Regions from separate parts of the Vibrio neonatus genome, predicted to be linked through region 2. Evidence: predicted binding sites of a transcription regulator. Region 2 holds the regulator's gene; the other holds the start of a gene.

Evidence for each region. Region 2 encodes MetJ, which represses methionine synthesis genes. Its sites were predicted from a motif close to TTAGACNTNTANANGTCTAA; they were not measured.
Region 1: the regulator MetJ is predicted to act here: its motif matches at 5,985-6,004, upstream of OCU38_RS11355 (MetQ/NlpA family ABC transporter substrate-binding protein).

The regions. Positions count from the first base shown of each region.
Region 1 covers NZ_AP024885.1:2,449,675-2,457,152, forward strand. Annotated here, with positions in the region: gene OCU38_RS11325 (hypothetical protein) at 1-178, opposite strand, end outside; gene OCU38_RS11330 (TIGR04219 family outer membrane beta-barrel protein) at 328-987, opposite strand; gene OCU38_RS11335 (envelope stress response protein PspG) at 1,071-1,277, opposite strand; gene dusA (tRNA dihydrouridine(20/20a) synthase DusA) at 1,470-2,483, opposite strand; gene OCU38_RS11345 (HipA domain-containing protein) at 3,394-4,332, shown strand; gene OCU38_RS11350 (HIRAN domain-containing protein) at 4,329-5,027, shown strand; gene OCU38_RS11355 (MetQ/NlpA family ABC transporter substrate-binding protein) at 5,161-5,964, opposite strand; gene OCU38_RS11360 (IS4 family transposase) at 6,104-7,435, opposite strand.
Region 2 covers NZ_AP024885.1:170,677-178,154, forward strand. Annotated here, with positions in the region: gene OCU38_RS00815 (malic enzyme-like NAD(P)-binding protein) at 1-807, shown strand, start outside; gene metJ (met regulon transcriptional regulator MetJ) at 919-1,236, opposite strand; gene OCU38_RS00825 (O-succinylhomoserine (thiol)-lyase) at 1,427-2,590, shown strand; gene OCU38_RS00830 (bifunctional aspartate kinase/homoserine dehydrogenase II) at 2,593-5,001, shown strand; gene metF (methylenetetrahydrofolate reductase) at 5,173-6,057, shown strand; gene OCU38_RS00840 (PadR family transcriptional regulator) at 6,219-6,749, opposite strand; gene ppc (phosphoenolpyruvate carboxylase) at 7,236-7,478, opposite strand, start outside.

The sequences.
Region 1 (7,478 bases), 470 kb from region 2:
AGGCTGAATCTAAGTCGTTGTAATAGCGTTGTTCGCCTTGCGGATCAGTAAGCGCAAGCATACCGCCGTGGCTGTCTCGAAACTCTACAACCCACTGCCCGTCTAGGTCTGCTTGTTCCACAATAGCTTCCACCAAGCGCTCAGAGCGATATAACACACGAAGTTCATTGATTGTCATATAAAAGCTTGCTCCTGTTTTCTTCTATTAAGAATGGACCAAACTGCTAAAAATGCGAATTGAGAAGAGCTATCAATTAGAAAACAAAAGAGCATAAAAAAACCAGCCTTTTATAAGAGACTGGTTTATATATCGATCAAATAACACGCTTAAAAAGCGACTTGCACACCGGCAAACCAGCCATCCACAAAACCGTAGGCTTTCTTATCCACTTCTTTAAAGGTGTAATCGAGTACTCGGTACCCACCGCGTAATACTATGTCGGCAGAGTCAAATGCCACAGTGTATTGAATAGCACCGGTTAAATCCGCCGACTTCAACTCATCGGTCTCACCAAAATCAAATTCGCCAATAACAGCAAAGTTACTATTTGGCACTTGGATTAAGGCATTTGCGAACCAACTGAATATCACGCTATCAAAATCAATAGTGGTATTGGTTTCAGGATCGTAAAACCGACTGTCTCGGTAATCCGTTAAAGTAAATCCAGCATCAAATTCAAGATTTTCAGTTCGTAACGGGCGGTAGTAAAAGGTGTAGTCAAACTTATCATGGGCAAGAAAGTCGGTATCTAGCCCTGTATAACGAATTCTGAAATTAGGAAGGTAGGGAACATCATGCTCAATTTGTGCAGACAACACTGGTAATTCATCATCAGCAAAGCGGGTTTCTCGAATTTTAGTGCTGCCCCAGAACATATCGGCGGTAACTTTGCCATGAACACCGGGTTCAATCACTTTTGCTTGTACCGACCAAGAAGCGCCCAATGCAGCAGTTCCTATTGCCGCAATCAAAGTCCATTTGCTCATTATCTACCTCTAAGAAAACCAAAATCGTTACTTTATTAGCAGATAGTAGCATAGGTAAACTTTAGATAAATCAATAAGCAAGCTTATGAACAAGCTCTGTTACGCTTAATTAGCCAATAAACAATTAATCCAACCACCAGATAAGGCAGAAAATTAAATGCCGCTCCTAGCAAGCCTACGATCACGCTAAAGGTAAAGACCGCAAGAAATGCCATAAAGAAGCCAAAGAATGTTAAGCCAACAAAGAAAAATACACCGAAGAACATCACTAGCATCAGTAGCTCAAACATGGTTACTCTCCAAAAATTCATTTGAGATCAAAAACTTGTTCCAAGATCCCCTCTAGTTACTATAGAGCAAGTACCTTGCCAAAACAGCGAAAAATATAACCACTTGATAAATAAACAAAAAAAGCCATCACATAACATGATGGCTTTTCTATAAAACGAAACTTGGTAAAAACAACCAGTTATTGGTTAATTCTACACACCTAACTCTTTCGGTATTTTAGCCAGTGCAGCTTCAACCACTTCGATACCCGAACCTGGTTTGTGCGCGTTTTCACTGATATAACGACGCCATTGACGTGCACCCGGCATACTTTGGAACAAACCTAACATATGGCGAGTAATATGCCCCAAGTACGCACCTTCCGATAGTTGTTGCTCAATATACGGATACATCAACTCAACTACTTCGCTACGTTTGATAATCGGTTTATCTTGACCAAAGATCAGCTGATCAACCTCAGCCAATAAATATGGGTTTTGGTAGGCTTCACGGCCAATCATCACCCCATCAAGATGCTTTAGGTGCTCTAGTGTTTCATCTAATGTTTTTACACCACCGTTTACCGCGATATCAAGATGTGGAAAGTCTTTCTTGATCTGATAAGCGCGCGGATAATCCAAAGGTGGGATTTCACGGTTTTCTTTAGGACTTAAACCACTCAGCCATGCTTTACGAGCATGGATAGTAAAATGCTCACAACCGCCCTTCTCGTTTACCGTTGATATAAAGTCTGTCAAAAACTCATACGAGTCTTGCTCATCGATACCAATACGAGTTTTCACTGTCACAGGAATATCAACCACAGACCTCATCTCTGCCACGCAATCTGCCACCAGCTGTGGATCGGCCATTAGACATGCACCAAAACGACCGTTCTGCACTCGGTCAGAAGGACAACCTACGTTTAAGTTCACTTCATCATAACCACGCTCTTCAGCAAGCTTGGCACAATGAGCAAGATCTTTGGCATTAGAACCACCAAGCTGCAATGCAATCGGATGTTCTTGCTCACTAAAACGCAAGAAATCACCTTTACCATGAATAATGGCACCAGTGGTCACCATCTCGGTATATAACAGAGTGTTCTGCGACAGTAGTCGATGGAAGTAACGACAATGGCGATCTGTCCAATCGAGCATTGGGGCGACAGATAAACGAGAGCTTACGTATTTACTTGTAATCATTGAGTTAGTAGTATTTACCATTGATTCTATTACCAATTCGTTTTACTTCGGTTTACCTTAAAATACCCTCAATACTTGTTATAGATCTCCTTAACAAAAGGGGATGATATGACATATTTTAATATAGAGCATAGAACACTAGCTAGTGACGAACTGCGCTATAAGGCAACCGTGTTCATTAAGAAAGATGGATGCATAGTACACCCTGAAAGCAAGACGTTCAAAAAGAAAACATTAGCTAACAGCTATGGTAAAAGTGTACCAACGATATTAACGCAAATGATCTAAATCCCCCTAAATCATACGGAATTAGACCTATCATAGTTTTATATATGAATGACAAATACTTATTTGGTCGTTATGGACATAAAAAAGTGCTATTGCATTCAATTATTGAGAGACTGCGAAATATTAAAAGTTAAATGTGAACAACTAAGAATAAGCAAACTGATACAGTATCGTAGAACCCGTAAATCATCTAAAGTAACATCTCTCACGATAAGTTACCGAAAAACAGCAATAAAAAGAAAGTCCTGTTTTTACATTCATGCTGATCCCAAATATTTGAAGATACATTCAGTATTTTAAAAGGTAGCGATAGGAAGCTAACTGTATGACCATCTACAGTTAAATTCGACACTCTTAGGAATGCCCCCTTAAAACGCAATATCATACCAACTGAATAAATACCTTGAAATTAAGCATATTAAACCATATCAGAACTAGTGAAGATAGTAATTTGCTATCGGAAAACTCCCCCTAGAACACAAAGCGTATTGGCTCGTAACAGAAAACCTCCTTGTAAAAAGTACCATAATGTAACGATAGTCCCTTAATGAGAGTAAGCTACACTGATGACAGGACGTATAAACCTTAATACACTATGGACTTTATATACGCTACAGTTTCTTCCTAAACAACACGATAAATAATGAAAACTATAAATGTCAAAGATTGGGCTCAAGATGAACACTCCGGAATATTTCCAATCGGGGCTCGTGATAAACAAATGTTATGGGCTCCAGAAAAATCCCAAAAACCAATAAAATCAGGTACTCCATACCTATTCAAGGAATCTATAAGATCCTATCCAGACCAATTTTGGGCAGAAATAGTCGCATACATAGTTGGAAAACATCTAAAAGTAGATGTTCCTGTAGCTTTGCCCGCTATAACAAAAATAGATGAAGAAATCGTTCCTGGTGTTTTGATTGAATGGATGTATCAACCTGACAATGGTAATAAATCAGATGAAGTCGAGAAACTTATACATGCAGGTGATTATTTCAAACAAATCTTCCCAGAATTTGACACAAAGTCAGGTAAGCACCACAACCTTAATGACACAATACTTTTACTTAAGATATTTGCACAGCATAAGGTAATCGCTCCTGACTATTGGAATTGGCTTTCTGACATGGCTTTATTTGATGCCTTAATAGGCAATACAGATAGACACCAAGAGAATTGGGGGTTCATATTTGATAAAGACGGAGGTCGCTTATCTCCCTTATATGACAATGGTACAGGCTTAGGTCATGAAAGGTTTACAGATAAAATTGCAACTTGGAATGATGACACATTTCACCGATACCTTAATAAAGGGCTGCATCATTTAAGAAAAAATCGAGAAAATACACACGACCGTTTCATACTTTTTGAGCTTGTTGCTTTCATCGCTGGCAATAAAGAATTAGAAAAAAGAATGTTAAATGCATTAACTACAATTGATTTAAAGTGTATGCTCACAGAAATAGAAGAATTAACTCAAGTAGATAATCCTACACCATTTACTGCTGAGCGATTTGCTTGGATAAAACGAATAATAACAACAAGATATGACATTTTGAGAGATATTTTAGAATCATGACAACTATTAATAACTTTATTGATATCAATACACTTTTTTTAACTTGGCAATCGGACAACGAAAGAAATCACCGATACTTTGTTGGTGTGATAAATAAAATTACATATGATTCATACTCTTTTACATACTTGGTCAATACCTCTGATTATGATAAAGCTATATCTCTAGGGTTTAAAGGTTACCCAGCTTTTAAGCTCTCAAATGACATATTCACCAATGAAGTACTGGAAAGCTTTAGAAAAAGATTACCACCAAAATCACGAAGAGATTTTTCTAAGTATTTACAGCAGCATAATTTGCCGACCGATTTTTCTGGTGATGATTTCCAATTGATTAGCCATACAGGCATTCAGCTACCTAGCGACGGTTTTGACTTGGTTCCAGACTTATCAGAAGCAGAAGTACCATTTGATTATGTAACTGAATTGGCGGGTACTCGATATTATAAAACATACGACGAAGTCGCTGAAATCGATCTCGGTTCAAATGTTACATTAATTCGTGAAGACTGTAACAAGAAAGACCCTCAAGCCATTTGTGTCGAATATAGAGGTAAGAAAATAGGGTATATTAACCGTTTACTCTGCCCTACTCTGCGCACGCTAATGATCGATAAAAGTATCACATGTGCAATCGTGAAAAAGTCAGGCACTGAAGATAGACCGTTACTTTATGTACTAATTTCCGCTAGATGAAAAAAGCCGTGCTAAACATGCGGTTTGGTTGAACCGCCATCAATAATAGTCTTTATCTATATACAACAAAGCCCACCTCGATATGCTCTCAGTGGGCTTAAATCTTGTTGTTCTATATTGTTGCTAATACAGGTTAGAACGCTGGTTCTATCGTACCTTTGAAGGTTTTCGCTAAGAAATCACGAGTGGCTTGTGATTGGAAGATTTTCACTACTTTCTGATAGGTAGGATTGTCTTTTTGATCTTCGCGAGCGGCGATAACCATAACCGCAAGTGGTGCATCTTTGGCTTCTAAATAGATGCCTTGTTTTTTAGGGTCTAAGCCTGAAGACATCACGTAGTTCATGGTGATAGCGGCGGCATCTACATCATCTAAAGAGCGAGGCAGTTGCGCGGCGTCCACTTCAACAAACTCTAGCTGTTTAGGGTTGTCGATAATATCTTTTAATGTGGCTTTAGAGCCTACTCCCGGTTTTAATGTAATTAGCTTTGCGTCAGCAAATAATAGTAAACCACGACCGCCATTGGTTGGATCGTTTGGAATCGCAACGCGGGCTTTATTTGGCAGATCTTCAATAGAGGTAAATTTGTTGGAGTAGATACCCATGCGCATCAGTATTGAGCGGCCAATAGATACAAGATGAGAATCATGCCCTTGGTTGTAATTGTCTAAGAAAGGTTGGTGCTGGTAGCTGTTTAAATCAATACTGCCATCGTCGAGTGCGGCATTTGGCGTCACATAATCAGAGAATTGTACTACTTCTATATTGATGCCTTGCTTGGCAGCTTCTTTGGCTACGGCTTCAACCACTTGAGCGTGCGGCCCAACGGTTGCGCCAATTTTGATGGTTTTTGCTTCTTCTTTACCACACGCTATTAGCCCTAAAGCCAATGCTGAGATAAATGCCAAACTCACTACTCGTTTAAAACCTTTCATTGTTACTCCGTATTTCCATATGGGACTTCTAGCCATCTAAAAGGCTATATTACTCTTTTGGATTCGGAATGCAATTAACGACTTACTATTTCCTTAAAAGATAGGCAACAAAAAGGCCAGCACTAGGCTGTAATGCCAGTCAGTTAAGCCGACTGGCATTTTTTCTATTTGTAGCATATTTCTTTGGTTTCAGTTTCACCCAGCGTGGGTAACGCCTATCTTCCCGTCGTGCGGGCAACATAAACAACGATATTTGTTGAAGTAACTGTTTGTAATGCTTAGGTAAATTACCTGGGCTAGTCAATGGCAGTGCGGCAAAATATTGAGTGACCGCCATTGCGCTACTTGTAAAACTCAATTGATTTGGCCAGATGCTATCTAGTCGCTCTGATGCTTTTGTCATGACCTGTCTTATCAGATTGTAAGCCAACAAAATCCCCCATAGCTCTTGTTTAACCATGTCTGGACGCTTGCTACGCAATGTATATTCGCTGTCGAGCAGCGTTTGTTTCATTTCCCTATACCCTAGCTCTATTTCCCAGCGGTATCGATAGAGCTCAACAATCTCTTCACTTGGAAATCTTAGTCCATCCCGCATTGAGGTAAGCACCTGATATTTTTTACCTTTGATAGTCTTAGACACTAACCTCGCTTCAATGAATTCCGGAAGTTCGTCAAACTTTTTCCTTGCCTGAGGCGTTGTTTTAATTGCCACAATAGCGTCATTTCTGTTGTATCTATGAACAACTTCGCATTGAAAGTCTTTCCTAACAGGAAGCATCCAATGCCTTTCTTGCCCTGTTTTATTCCATTTATGAAGCAGCCCTGTAGAGTAGTACCCTTTATCGAAAATTGTCAGGGAGTGATCTGGAGTTTGCTCAATAAGCTCTTCCGCAAGGCGCATTTCATTGGTGCGATAGTCTGAAAAAGTACTATCAACTAATTGATGGCTTGTCAGTTCCATCAAGCAAACCATTCGGATCTTAGGGTAGATATTTTCTACTCCACCATTACGTTGGGCTTTAAACTCTTGATGATTTTCGGGAGTATCTGTCGTTCTCCAAACAACGCCGTCAACGGCAAGCAAATTTAATCCACACCATTTTTCAAACCTAGAAGTTTTGTAGCTTTGAGCTGCCATCGTCTTAAATACTTGTTTAACCCCTTCTTCGCCAAGCCGCTGCCTTGCTTGAACGACAGCACTTGGAGCAACAAAGCGCTGTTTGTCTGGTAGGACAATATCGAGTTGGTTAGCTATGTCCCAAACTGATTGCTGACGAAAAAGGCTCATACCAACAACAGACCAAAGCACGGCCTCCAGAGGTAACCGTCGTCTTCGAACCGTTGCTACACCTGCTTTCTCAAAGCTTTGCTGAATAAGCTCTGGACTAAGAATATCAGAGTATCTATCAAAGTGATGGAAGGTATTACATGACTTAAAGGTAGTGGCTAGTTGGCATTCTAGAGACATAAAAAAATCCGATATTAGTTTCCTAATATCGGATTTTGAAGCA
Region 2 (7,478 bases):
AGTCGTCTTATCGAACGATGTGATGTGCCGGTATTTCACGATGATCAGCACGGCACCGCGATTGTGACCGCTGCCGGCATGCTTAACGCGATAGAGCTACAAGGAAAACAACTGTGTGACTCTACTATCGTATGTTTAGGCGCTGGTGCTGCAGCAGTTGCGTGTATGGAGCTACTCATTAAATGTGGCGCACAGCGTGAAAAAATCTACATGCTAGATCGTAAAGGCGTTATTCATACTCGCCGTGACGATCTTAACGAATACAAACAGCTGTTTGCCAACAATACCGACAAACGTACCCTAGAAGATGTGATTGAAGGCGCGGATCTGTTCCTTGGTGTGTCTGGCCCTAACTTGCTGTCACCAGAGGCATTGGCCTTGATGGCGGACAAACCCGTGGTGTTTGCCTGTTCTAACCCTGATCCTGAAATTAAACCAGAGCGTGCTCATGAAGTGCGTAGTGATTTGATTATGGGCACGGGACGTTCTGATTATCCAAACCAAGTGAACAACGTTATTTGTTTCCCATTTATCTTCCGTGGCGCTTTAGATGTGAGAGCCAGCGAGATTAATATTGAAATGAAATTAGCGGCGGTGGAAGCGATTCGCCAGTTAGCAAAAGAGCCAGTGCCAGAAGAAGTGATGAAGGCGGCTGGAGTAACATCATTAGAGTTTGGTAATGGCTATATTATCCCTAAACCAATGGACCCACGCTTGTTGCCTCGCGTAGCAAGAGCGGTAGCAGAAGCTGCGGTTGCTTCTGGCGTTGCTCGCATAGAGCTTCCAGAAAACTATATGCAGAGCTAATAGCAGAATGCAGGGTTAATAACCGAAAGTGAAAAAGGGGCTAGAGTGTGATCACTCTAGCCCCTTTTTTTATGAGTTAAATCTGAGCGTTGTGCTAATTTAGTACTAGTGTTAGTCGTCGAAGACTTCTAATTCAATACCGAGATCAGACATAATTTTTTTTGCTTCAGTTGGAATTTCATCTGGGCAATCTTTTCGCAGATCTTCGTCGGTAGGGAGTGGTTGGCCAGTATAAGCGTGTAAGAAAGCTTCACATAAAAGCTCACTGTTGGTTGCATGGCGGAGGTTGTTTACCTGACGACGTGTTCGCTCATCAGTTAGAATTTTGAGAACCTTAAGTGGAATAGACACAGTGATCTTTTTGACTTGAGTGCTTTTTTTACCGTGTTCAGCATATGGGCTGATGTATTCGCCATTCCAGTCTGCCATTGGAAACCTTTATTACTTAGTTTTAAGAAGTTAATTTCCAATTCTAGCGATATTTACTGCTATATGTAAAGGCATTTAGACGTCTAGATGTGTTGAAGTCTAATACTGATCACGGTAATCTAGTATTAGATTCAGATTAATTTGATTGGTTACAAACTCCACCAGTCACTGCCAAAGGAAGGACAAGAAAATGAGCAGTAAACATAAGTCATCGACCATTGCCGTACGCACCGGTATAGAGTCTGATACCCAGCACCATGCTGTTGTTCCCCCTATTTACCTGTCCACAAACTATGGTTTTCCTTCATTTGGAGATGTACCAAAGTATGATTACACCCGCTCTGGAAACCCCAATCGTGGGCTTTTAGAGACGGCACTGTTTGAGTTGGAGTCAGGTAAAGGCGCTGTTGTTACCAACTGTGGTACATCAGCACTTAATTTATGGGTTTCGGCATTTTTAAGCCCAGACGATTTAATTATTGCGCCTCACGATTGTTATGGCGGTACTTACCGTTTATTTAACACTCGTGCGCAAAAAGGTGACTTTAAAGTCGAGTTTGTCGATCAATCAGATGATCAAGCCCTTGCTGCAGCGATTGCCAAAAAGCCAAAACTGATTCTTATTGAAACGCCATCGAACCCATTGGTGCGAGTAGTGGATATAGAGAAAGTGTGTCAGCAAGCGGCGGCTGTGGGTGCGTTAGTGGGCGTCGACAATACATTTCTAACCCCAATTTACCAAAGACCACTAGAGCTGGGTGCTGATTTTGTTATCCACTCCACCACTAAATACATTAATGGTCATTCAGATGTGATTGGCGGAGTAGTGATCACTAAAACCGAACAGCATGCTGAAGAACTTGGCTGGTGGGGCAACTGTATTGGTGCGACGGGTACACCTTTTGATAGCTACATGACACTGCGCGGCATTCGCACTTTAGGTGCACGTATGCGCGTGCATGAAGAAAGCTCACAAGTTATTTTAAACTTCCTACAATCTCAAAAGCGTGTGAAAACTATTTATCACCCAAGCTTGCCAGATCATCCAGGCCATGACATTGCTAAGCGTCAGCAGTCAGGTTTTGGCAGCATGCTTAGCTTTGAGTTTGATGGCGATTTAGAGCAGCTAAAAACCTTTATTAACAGTTTAAAACTATTCTCTTTGGCAGAATCATTGGGTGGGGTTGAGAGCTTGATTTGTCACCCTGCGACTATGACTCATAGAGCTATGGGTGAAAAAGCATTGGCTGAGGCTGGTGTGTCTAATTTCTTATTACGTCTGTCTGTTGGGCTAGAAGATAGTGACGATCTTATTGATGATCTTGCCCAAGCATTTGATTCGGTCGAGGGTTAATTATGAACAACGCAACGCAACTGCATAAGTTTGGTGGTAGTAGTCTGGCAAATGCAGAATGCTTTGATCGCGTAGCCAATATTTTGGCGGAGTACTCCAACGCGAGTGATTTAGTGATTGTTTCTGCTGCCGGTTCAACGACCAACAATTTGTTGCGCTGGTTAGCGGCTTTAGAAAAAGATGGACGTATTGCGCATGAGATTTTACTTGAGCTAAGAAGCTATCAGAATCAATTGATTAGCGACTTGCTTCCTCAACAAACGGCGACGGCTTTGCAAGAGCAACTTAACCGAGAGTTTACCGCATTAAGTGCCTTAAATGCTCCGTTAAGCGAGCCACAAAAATCAGCGGTATTAGGTCATGGTGAAGTGTGGTCATCTCGCCTCCTTAGTGCGGTGCTTTGTGATAGAGATATGCCAAGTGCAGCTCTTGATTCTCGCGACTTCTTACGTGCAGAAGCAGGCACTCAGCCAGAAATCGATCGCAACCTTTCTTGGCCACTATTGAAATCAGTGTTAGCTCAGCATCCTCAAAAACGCTTAGTGATTACTGGTTTTATGGCACATAACCAACAAGGAGAGACAGTACTTCTTGGACGTAATGGTTCGGATTATTCGGCGACCATAGTCGGTGCTCTGGCCGAAGTGGCTAAAGTTACCATTTGGAGTGATGTTGCAGGCGTATATAGCGCAGACCCGCGCATTGTTGAAGATGCTTGCTTACTGCCACTGCTTCGTCTTGATGAAGCCAGTGAATTGGCGCGTCTTGCCGCTCCTGTACTGCACAGCCGTACACTACAGCCCGTCGCCCAAAGTGCTATGGACTTAGAGTTGCGTTGCAGTCATCAACCAGAGTCAGGTTCAACGCGTATCGAACGTGTATTAGCTTCTGGTCGAGGCGCTAAAATAGTGACCTCATTAGATGATGTGAACTTGATTGAGCTGACTTTAAGCTCTGCACATGATTTTGAAAGTTTAGAGCCACAAGTGTTAGCTCTGCTGAATAAAGCACAGCTTGCGCCACTGGCCTATGAGTCACAATCAGATAAACACTGCTTACGTTTGGCTTATACCAGTGAACTATTGGCTGGTGCCTTAGCCTGCATTGAAGCGGCAAACTTTGATGTATCCGTGGCCGTGAAAAACGATTTATCCATGCTGGCTGCGGTAGGAGCTGGTGTGACTAACAATGCTAATCATTGTTTTGGTTTTTACCAAACACTGAAAAGCGTCAATGTTGAGTTCATGTTTGAAACCGAATCTGAGTTGAGCATTGTTGCCATAGTAAGAACCAGCGCAATTCCGTCACTGCTTAAAGTGCTGCATAACCAGCTGTTCCAAGCGCAAAAGCGTGTCGGCATTGTGTTGTGTGGTAAAGGTAATATTGGTTCGAATTGGTTGGAGCTATTTGCTACGCAAAAAGACCAGCTAGAAAAGCGTCGCGGCATGAGCTTTGACCTTATCGGGGTAATTGCGAGCCAGAGTTATTGGTTTGATGAAAATGGCATAGATGCCAGCAAGGTAAACAGCCAGTTCGCTGATAATGCGGTTAGTAACGAAGAAGATTGGCTACCGCTAATCAAGCGTCAATCAAGCTTTGATGAAATCATCGTATTGGATGTAACGGCTAGTCAGCAGGTGTCTGATCGCTACCTAGAGTTTGCTGAACATGGCATGCACTTAATCTCAGCAAATAAGCTGGCAGGTTCTGCGCCAAGTGAGTTTTACCATCAGGTGCAGGATGTATTTGCTAAAACAGGGCGTCACTGGCTGTATAACGCCACTGTGGGTGCTGGCTTGCCGGTAAACCACACAGTGAGAGACCTGCGAGAAAGCGGTGATGAAATCGTAGCACTCTCTGGAATCTTCTCAGGCACCTTGTCATGGCTGTTCCAACAGTATGATGGCTCTATTCCATTTAGTGAGTTGGTTGACCTAGCTTGGCAACAAGGGCTAACAGAGCCTGATCCTAGAGCCGATTTAGACGGCACCGATGTGATGCGTAAATTAGTGATTTTGGCACGTGAATCAGGTTTAGAACTGGAACCTGAAGGGGTGAAGGTTGAATCTTTAGTTCCCGAGGGTTTATTGGCTTTATCTGTGGATGAATTCTTCCAGCAGGCTAACGTGTTGAACGAAGCGCTAGCAGAGCGCTTAGATAAAGCACAAAGCGAAGGAAAGGTTTTACGATACATTGCACGTCTTTCAAAAGAAGGAGAGGCGACAGTGGGCGTAGAGGCGCTTGAAGCGCACCACTCTTTGGCTAACTTACTGCCTTGTGACAATATTTTTGCTATTGAGAGTAAGTGGTACAAAGATAACCCATTGGTTATACGTGGCCCTGGTGCGGGTCGAGAAGTCACGGCAGGCGCCTTGCAGTCTGATCTTAATCGCTTATCTAGTCTATTATAATTCTTATCTAAAGCATCCAACGTGTCCGCGTTGGATGCTTCTTATCTAAAAAGACTCAACTTTTGTACGAATTTTTGTTGACATCCCTCTCATAAATTTACATTATCTAGACATATAGACGTCTAAACGTTCAAAACTATGTGATTGTGCTGATGCACAGGGAGAAGAAATATGGGTTACACACACGCAAGCCACATTGATGCACTCAATCAAAACGTCGCTGAGCTTTCTGATAATATCAATGTCTCTTTCGAGTTCTTCCCTCCTAGCAGTGAAAAAATGGAGGAGACCCTTTGGAACTCTGTACATCGCTTAAAAACGTTAAAGCCTAAATTCGTCTCTGTGACCTACGGTGCTAACTCAGGTGAGCGAGATCGTACTCACTCAATCATCAAAGAAATCAAAAGCCAAACCAACCTAATTGCGGCGCCGCATTTAACTTGTATCGATGCTTCTCGTGATGAACTGATCACCATTGCCGATGATTATTGGAAGAATGGCATCGAGAGCATTGTGGCACTGCGTGGTGACATTCCGCCAAACGGTGGTACGCCAGATATGTACGCTTCTGATTTAGTTGAGTTACTAAAATCTCGCCATGACTTTGATATCTCGGTAGCCGCTTTTCCTGAAGTACACCCAGAAGCGAAAAGTGCGCAATCTGATTTATTAAACCTAAAACGTAAAGTTGATGCGGGCGCAAACCGCGCTATCACGCAGTTTTTCTTTGATGTTGAAAGCTACCTTCGCTTCCGTGACCGCTGTGCGGCAACGGGTATCGATGTCGAAATTATTCCGGGTATTTTGCCAGTGTCTAATTTCAAGCAAGCGTCTCGCTTTGCAGCGATGAATAACGTGAAAGTACCGGGATGGATGGCAAAACAGTTTGAAGGGTTGGATGATGATCCTTTGACACGCCAACTAGTCGGTGCCAGTCAGGCTATTGATATGGTGCGTATTTTAAGTCGTGAAGGGGTAAAGGATTTCCACTTCTATACTTTGAACCGTGCAGAAATGACGTACGCTTTGTGCCACACATTAGGTGTTCGCCCATAGTTCTCATCTGAGAATACATTGGTAGAGAGAGTGAATTTACGGAAAAGTATTGCTAGATAGGGATACGGTTAATAAGAATTTAACCAGCGTTGATATTGTTCTCTAAGCCAAATAAAACAAAGGACCCAGTGCATAAAAAGCTAGGTCCTTTTGTTTTTCTGTTAAGCAATCTCGCGTAACACTTCTTCCGCCCACTCATTCCAAGCTTCGCGAGTCAAAAGATTACGACGTAAGGTTAGTCGCTCAATTTTTTCTTTGTGGCTCAAAATGCGTGTATCAGCGTAATGCGTATCTTCGATTTCTTTGTAAAACTGAACCAGTTTACGTGAATCGCTTAGTGCAAGTTGCAGTTGGTCAGAAAAACCTTCAGCAGGCTGAACTTCACATGCATAAAGTTTAGCTGCAAACTCATCTCTCACTGTTGGGTGCGAAATAGGTTGTTCAAACCATTTAGCCAGTGCCTCACGGCCGCGCTCTGTGATTGAGTAAATCTTTTTATCAGGCTTGCCTGATTGAGGGAATAGCTGACAAGTAACGAGCTCGTTTTCTGCCAGTTTATTTAACTCACGGTAAACCTGTTGGTGGCTTGCTTTCCAAAAGTAGCCAATGCTATAAGAAAACTCTTTTGTAATGTCGTAACCGGTAGCATCTTTTGTGCTTAGTACGGTCAATATAACGTGTGGTAATGACATGTTGTTCTTCCAAATTACTGCATATAAAAAACAACGCACAGTTCAGACTCTAGTTGGTCATCATTGAAGAGTGCGAGCCACTCAAGAAGTTCATGAGTGCATGTATTACCTTTTAAGCCATTCTCACCCGACCATAATTTATTTTATTATGTCCAATAAATAGGGAATATTGTGTCTCGTTATTTTTATTGTGAAACCCAAGATCCCCTACCTATAAGCTAACAGTTTACTATCATTTTTTGGCGTTAGATTAACGAAAAATAAGTATTACAAAAACATGTTTACTGCTTTTTGTCTCATATTGCCAACTTGCTCAAAAAGCCTAACAAGTGCTGTTATCGGTTGGGTAAAATGCCGGATCTATCACTGTTTTATATTTTTGCGTGAGATAAGCCAAGGATACCGTGAGATAAGCTAAGGATACAAAAAAGCCCCAGCTCAATGAGCTAGGGCTTGAATGCTAAGCATGATAGACGCTTGTCGAGCTTAACCTGTGTTACGCATTCCTGCTGCAATACCAGCAATGGTAATCATCAGAGCTTCTTCCAGTTCAGGGTTATTCTCTTCTTTTTGTCTAGTACGCTTTAGAAGCTCTACTTGCAACATGTTCAATGGATCAACATAGATGTTGCGTAGACGTATGGACTCTAGACCCCATGGGTCACTTTGCATTAGGTTCTCGTTGTTCTCTACTTTTAGAACCGTTTGGATATCTTTTTGTAGTTGTCC